Regions from separate parts of the Pseudomonas sp. NY8896 genome, predicted to be linked through region 1. Evidence: predicted binding sites of a transcription regulator. Region 1 holds the regulator's gene; each other region holds the start of a gene.
What was found. The regulator sigma-54, encoded in region 1, starts transcription at its own class of promoters, with help from an activator protein. The targets are predictions, from matches to a motif close to ANTGGCATNNANNTTGCTNT.

Region 1 (2,268 bases):
TACATATCTTCGTGTTCGGCGTTGGCTACCACTTCGCCGCCGGGAATCTGCAGGGTCGCTTCGACCTTCTGCTGCAGCTTCTCGACTTTCATGATGACCTGCACGTTGGTGATCTTGTCGAAGTGACTTTCCACGCGAGCGAGCTTTTCAAGCACATAATCGCGAAGTGGCTGGGTGACTTCTACATGCTGTCCACTGATATTGACTTGCATACAGCTTCTCCTTTGTTGCCCGTGCATAAAGAAGCAGGTCTTGCACCTGCCCCACAAACGCTGTGGCACATCTCAGGGGCTACATCAGTCGCTTGCGCTCGCTCGACGGTGCGATGCCGAGGGACTCGCGGTACTTGGCGACGGTGCGACGGGCTACCTGGATGCCTTGTGCCTCCAGTAAACCAGCGATCTTGCTGTCACTCAATGGCTTTTTCTGATTTTCCGCTGCAACCAGTTTTTTGATGATCGCGCGGATCGCCGTGGACGAGCATTCTCCGCCTTCGGAGGTGCTGACGTGGCTGGAGAAAAAGTATTTCAGTTCGTAGATGCCACGCGGTGTGTGCATGTACTTTTGCGTGGTAACCCGCGAAATGGTCGACTCGTGCATGCCCACCGCTTCGGCGATGTCGTGCAACACCAACGGCTTCATTGCTTCATCGCCGTGGTCGAGGAAGCCGCGCTGGTGCTCGACGATCTGCGTGGCAACCTTCATCAGTGTTTCATTGCGGCTTTGCAGGCTCTTGATGAACCAGCGCGCTTCTTGCAGCTGATTGCGCATGAAGGTGTTGTCGGCGCTGGTGTCGGCACGGCGTACGAAGCCCGCGTACTGTGGGTTGACGCGCAGGCGTGGGATGGCTTCCTGGTTCAGCTCCACCAGCCAGCGCTCGCTGTCCTTGCGCACGATGACGTCAGGCACTACGTACTCGGGCTCGCTGGATTCGATCTGCGAACCGGGGCGCGGGTTGAGGCTTTGCACCAGCTCGATGACCTGGCGCAGCTCGTCTTCCTTGATTTTCATGCGCCGCATCAACTGGCTGTAGTCGCGGCTGCCGAGCAGGTCGATGAAATCGGTGACCAGGCGCTTGGCTTCGGTCATCCACGGGGTGCTGGCGGGCAGCTGGCGCAGTTGCAGCAGCAGGCATTCGCCCAGGTTACGTGCGCCCACGCCAGCTGGCTCGAACTGCTGGATGCGGTGCAGTACCGCTTCGACTTCGTCCAGCTCGATATCCAGCTCAGGGTCGAAACCTGCGCAGATTTCCTCGAGGGTGTCTTCCAGATACCCCTGGCCGTTGATGCTGTCGATCAGGGTTACGGCGATCAGGCGGTCGGTATCGGACATCGGCGCCAGGTTCAGCTGCCACAGCAGGTGGCTTTGCAGGCTCTCGCCGGCCGATGTGCGGGTGGTGAAGTCCCACTCGTCGTCATCGTTGCTCGGCAGGCTGCTGGCGCTGGTCTGGTAGATGTCTTCCCAGGCGGTATCGACCGGAAGCTCGTTGGGGATGCGCTCGCTCCACTCACCGTCTTCCAGGCTGTCGGCACTGACAGTGCTTTCCTGGAAGCTATTGTCCTGGGCTTCGGCGGCCGGCTTGTTTTCGGCGTTGTCCGCCATCGGGTCGCTGTTGTCGAAGTCGTCGCCGTCTTCCTGACGTTCGAGCATCGGGTTCGACTCCAGCGCTTCCTGGATTTCCTGTTGGAGGTCCAGGGTGGAAAGCTGGAGCAGACGGATGGCCTGTTGCAACTGCGGTGTCATCGTCAGTTGCTGGCCCATTTTTAGGACGAGCGATGGTTTCATGGCTGGGGCTTAATACCTTGTTCGCCGGCGCGCATGCGCCATCCACTACACGAGGGCGCCGAGGCGCCAGATCAAGCAAGTTTTATGCCTTAAATTGTAGCGTTTGCCTAGAGTACCGTAACAACTTTACCCGTAGTTTTGGGGCTATTTGCCGGTACTCCAGGCGCGCCTCGGGTCAGAGGCGGAACTCGTGGCCCAGGTAAACCTCTTTGACCAGATCGTTGGCAAGGATGGTTTCGGCGTCGCCTTCGGCAATCAACCGGCCATCGTTGACGATGTAGGCGGTTTCGCAGATATCCAGGGTCTCACGCACGTTGTGATCGGTGATCAGTACACCGATACCTTTGGCCTTGAGGTGGTGGATGATCTGCTTGATGTCGCCGACCGAGATCGGGTCGACACCTGCGAACGGTTCGTCCAGCAGGATGAACTTGGGTGCGGTCGCCAGGGCGCGGGCAATTTCGACGCGGCGGCGTTCACCGC
Region 2 (2,268 bases), 340 kb from region 1:
CCGGTGACGCCTTGGGCGTGTGGCCGCGCAATTGCCCGGCTCTGGTCGACGAGCTGCTGGCACTGACGCAGCTTGATGGCCAGGCCTTGGTCGAGTTGAAAGGCCAGCCTGCCATGCCACTGGCCGAAGCCCTGCAGGCGCATCTGGAAATTGCCAAGGTAAGCCCTCAACAGCTGCAAGCATTTGCAGGCAATGCGCCCGACCTGCAGCGCCTGCTGCAGCCCGCGTGCAAGGCCGAGCTGCAGGACTGGTTGTGGGGCCGGCAGTTGACCGATGTGCTGCGCGCCTTCCCCCAGCAGTTGCCACTGGCCCACTGGCTGGAGCTGCTCAAGCCGTTGCAGCCGCGGCTCTACTCGATCAGCTCCAGCCCGCTGGCGCACCCGGAGCAGGTGCACCTGACGGTTTCCACGGTGCGTTATGGCAAACGTAAAGGCGTGTGTTCAAGCTTCCTTGCTGACCGTGCGCAGGCACTCAAGGTGGCAATTTTCCCGCAGGTGTCGAAGCACTTTCGCCTGCCCGAGGACGACAATGTGCCGGTAATCATGGTTGGCCCTGGCACTGGTATTGCGCCGTTTCGCGCCTTCCTCGAAGAACGGGAGGCGCGGGGGGCGAAAGGCGGTAACTGGCTGTTCTTTGGCGAGCAGTACGCGGCAACCGACTTCTATTACCGGGAACAATTGCAGGCCTGGCAGGCAGGTGGTCATCTACGGCTGGATACAGCGTTTTCCCGCGACCAGGCCGAGAAGATCTATGTACAGCAACGCCTGCGAGAGCAGGGAGCACAGGTATGGCAATGGCTGGAGGCAGGCGCGTATTTTTATGTCTGCGGGGATGCCCAGCGCATGGCCAAGGATGTGGATGCGGCGTTACGTGAAGTCATTGCCGTGCACGGGAAAGTGGATGCGGATGCCTATGTCGAAACATTGAACAAGGCCAAGCGGTATAGGCGCGATGTGTACTGAGCGCACCGGGATGGGCTGTTGTGCACTGTGAATGTGCATACCTGTGCCGGCCTCTTCGCGGGTGAACCCGCTCCTACAGGTACCGTACAAGTCTGCCGACCTTTGGAGATCCCTGTGGGCGCGGGTTTACCCGCGAAGAGACCGGCACAGATAAAGCAATTGGCACAGTCCCTGCTTTATCTCCAATACAACAAGCCCCGCTGATCAACGGCGATCAACCCGGGCCCCTACCGTGATGAATACAGGCAAAGGCGCCTGGAGCTTCGGCTCCAGGCGCCTTTTTTTTGATCGAGGATCGGCTTATGAAGGCAACAGTGAGCAGCGGGCAACGAGAGCGACTGGTCATCGTCGGCAACGGCATGGTCGGCCACCATTGCGTCGAACAACTGGTCAGCCGTGGCGCCCTGCAGCGCTTCGAGGTGCGGGTGTTCGGCGAAGAGCGCCAACGCGCCTACGACCGCGTGCACCTGTCCGAATACTTCGGTGGCAGTTGTGCCGAAACCCTGGCCCTGTGCGAGCACGATTTCTACAACGCCAACGGCGTGCACCTGCACCTGGGTGAGGCTGTGCTGGAGATCGACCGCGAGCGCTGCGAGGTGGTCACCGCCGAGGGCCGATACGGCTACGAGCAACTGGTGCTGGCCACCGGTTCCTACCCCTTCGTACCGCCGATCGAAGGCTCCAGCGGCAATGCCCGGCTGGTGTACCGCACCCTGGACGACCTTGATGGCATTCGCGCTGCCGCAGCCGGTGCGCGTCGTGGCGTGGTGGTCGGTGGCGGCCTGCTTGGCCTGGAAGCCGCCAACGCCCTCAAGTCGCTGGGCCTGGAGGCCCACGTCGTTGAATTCGCTCCACGGCTTATGCCGGTGCAGTTGGACGGTGAGGGCGGTGCCGCGCTTAAAGCGCAGATCGAGGCGCTGGGCGTGGGGGTGCACCTGTCACGTGCCACCCAGTCGATCAACGACGGTGAAAGCTACCGCTATCGCATGAACTTCGACGGCGGCGAGCACCTGGAAACCGACCTGGTCGTGTTCTCCGCTGGTATCCGCCCACAGGATGCCTTGGGCAGAGCCTGCGGCCTGGAGATCGCCGCGCGCGGCGGTGTGGTGATCGACAATCACTGCCGCAGCAGCGACCCACGCATCTTTGCCATTGGAGAGTGCGCCTCGTGGAACGGCAGCGTTTTCGGCCTGGTTGCCCCAGGCTACGGCATGGCCCGCAACCTGGCGGCGTTGCTGATGGGGGAGGCGGCGGTCGCGTTCACCGGCGCCGACATGTCGACCAAGCTCAAGTTGTTGGGTGTGGA
Region 3 (2,268 bases), 820 kb from region 1:
GCTGTAGTACAGCTCGTATTCCAGCGGGTGTACGAAGGTGCGGACCTTGATTTCTTCTTCGCTCTTCAGCTCGATGAAGGCATCGATGAAGTCGTCGGAGAACACGCCGCCCTTGGTCAGGAACGCGCGGCCTTTGTCCAGCTCTTCCAGAGCCTCTTTCAGGCTGCCGCACACTTGCGGGATGTTCTTGGCTTCTTCTGGTGGCAGGTCGTACAGGTTCTTGTCGGCCGCGTCGCCTGGGTGGATCTTGTTCTGGATGCCATCCAGGCCAGCCATCAGCAGGGCCGCGAAGGCCAGGTACGGGTTGGCCGATGGGTCCGGGAAGCGGGCTTCGATACGGCGGGCTTTCGGGCTGCCGACGTAAGGAATACGGATCGAGGCGGAACGGTTGCGAGCCGAGTAGGCCAGCATTACCGGGGCTTCGAAGCCTGGGACCAGACGCTTGTAGGAGTTGGTCGACGGGTTGGTGAAGCCGTTCAGGGCCTTACCGTGCTTGATGATACCGCCGATGAAGTACAGGGCGGTGTCGGACAGGCCGGCATAGCCTTCACCCGAGAAGGTGTTCTTGCCGTCTTTCCAGATCGACATGTGTACGTGCATGCCCGAGCCGTTGTCGCCGTACAGAGGCTTAGGCATGAAGGTGGCGGTACGGCCGTAGGCGTCGGCAACGTTGTGCACGACGTATTTCAGCGCCTGTACTTCGTCAGCCTTTTTCACCAGGGTGTTGAACTTGACGCCGATTTCGTTCTGGCCGGCAGTCGCCACTTCGTGGTGGTGAACTTCAACGGTCTGGCCCATTTCTTCCAGTGCGTTGCACATGGCAGTACGGATTTCGTGGTCGTGGTCGAACGGCGGAACCGGGAAGTAGCCGCCCTTCACGCCTGGACGGTGGCCTTTGTTGCCGCCTTCCACGTCAGCGTCGGTCATCCACGAGCCTTGCTCGGAGAAGATCTTGAACATCGAGCCGGAAATGTCCGACTTGAACTTCACTTCGTCGAAGATGAAGAACTCAGGCTCTGGGCCGGCGAAGACGGTGTCACCGATGCCGGTGCTCTTCAGGTACTCTTCGGCACGCTTGGCGATGGCGCGTGGGTCGCGATCGTAGCCCTGCATGCTCGACGGGTCGACGATGTCGCAGGTGATGATCAGGGTTGGCTCTTCGGTGAACGGGTCCAGGACGGCAGTGTCGTCGACCGGCATCAGGATCATGTCGGAGGCTTCGATGCCTTTCCAGCCAGCGATGGAGGAACCGTCGAACATCTTGCCGACTTCGAAGAAGTCTTCGTCCAGCGCATCACGCGACGGCATGGTCACGTGGTGCTGAATGCCTTTGGTGTCCGTGAAACGCAGATCAATCCACTTGACGTCATGATCTTTGATGAGTTGAACCGACTTCGACATGTTGTCCTCCGGATGGTCTAGAGCGCGGTGGGCCGCTGCCCTGGAAAAAGGGTGTTGCCGGGCGCGGATAGTCGGCCAAGCTTACCTGCCTCACAAGGGAGCAAATTGCATGCCAGTGCCCGAAAATGGCGAAGGCGGGATAAAAGGGGGCGTTTGTGGGCATTTGGCGTAGGGGTGGCGGGTAAAAATGCACCCTTTAGATGCGAGTTTTGGTGTCAACGCACCAATACAGTGCGCGATCTGGGCTTTGTGCTTTCTTTGAGGGCTTTCCGCGGGTTTGCACGCGAAAAGGCCGGAACAGGCGGCACAAAACCCGCCTCATGCATTTATCTCAAAGCTTCTGATCAAAAGTTGGTCAAATCCTGAGCAATTTCCGATATAATTCGCGCCCCTCATTTTCGGCAGGCCCTGCGCGCGCTGTTAACCAATGAAACTTATCGTCAAAGTCTTCCCAGAAATCACCATCAAGAGCCGGCCGGTGCGCAAGCGTTTCATCCGCCAGCTCGCCAAGAACATCCGCAACGTGCTCAAGGACCTCGATCCTGAGCTCGCGGTCGATGGTGTCTGGGACAATCTCGAAGTGGTCACCCGCATCGAGGACGAAAAAGTCCAGCGCGAGATGATCGAGCGCCTCACCTGCACGCCGGGTATCACCCACTTCCTGCAGGTAGAGGAATACCCGCTGGGTGACTTCGACGACATCGTCGCCAAGTGCAAGCACCACTTCGGTCACCTGCTGGCCGGCAAGCACTTCGCCGTGCGCTGCAAGCGCGGTGGCCACCATGACTTCACCTCGATGGACGTCGACCGTTACGTCGGCAGCCAGCTGCGCCAGCAGTGTGGCGCCGCCGGCATCGAGCTGAAGAA

Region 2: the regulator sigma-54 is predicted to act here: its motif matches at 1,121-1,140, upstream of nirB (nitrite reductase large subunit NirB).
Region 3: the regulator sigma-54 is predicted to act here: its motif matches at 1,499-1,518, upstream of glnA (type I glutamate--ammonia ligase).

What each region holds. Positions count from the first base shown of each region.
Region 1 covers NZ_CP132350.1:5,697,319-5,699,586, reverse strand. The annotation lists gene raiA (ribosome-associated translation inhibitor RaiA) at 1-212, opposite strand, end outside; gene Q9451_RS25740 (RNA polymerase factor sigma-54) at 292-1,785, opposite strand; gene lptB (LPS export ABC transporter ATP-binding protein) at 1,961-2,268, opposite strand, start outside.
Region 2 covers NZ_CP132350.1:5,354,102-5,356,369, reverse strand. The annotation lists gene Q9451_RS24100 (bifunctional nitrate reductase/sulfite reductase flavoprotein subunit alpha) at 1-962, shown strand, start outside; gene nirB (nitrite reductase large subunit NirB) at 1,265-2,268, shown strand, end outside.
Region 3 covers NZ_CP132350.1:6,514,134-6,516,401, reverse strand. The annotation lists gene glnA (type I glutamate--ammonia ligase) at 1-1,401, opposite strand, end outside; gene thiI (tRNA uracil 4-sulfurtransferase ThiI) at 1,829-2,268, shown strand, end outside.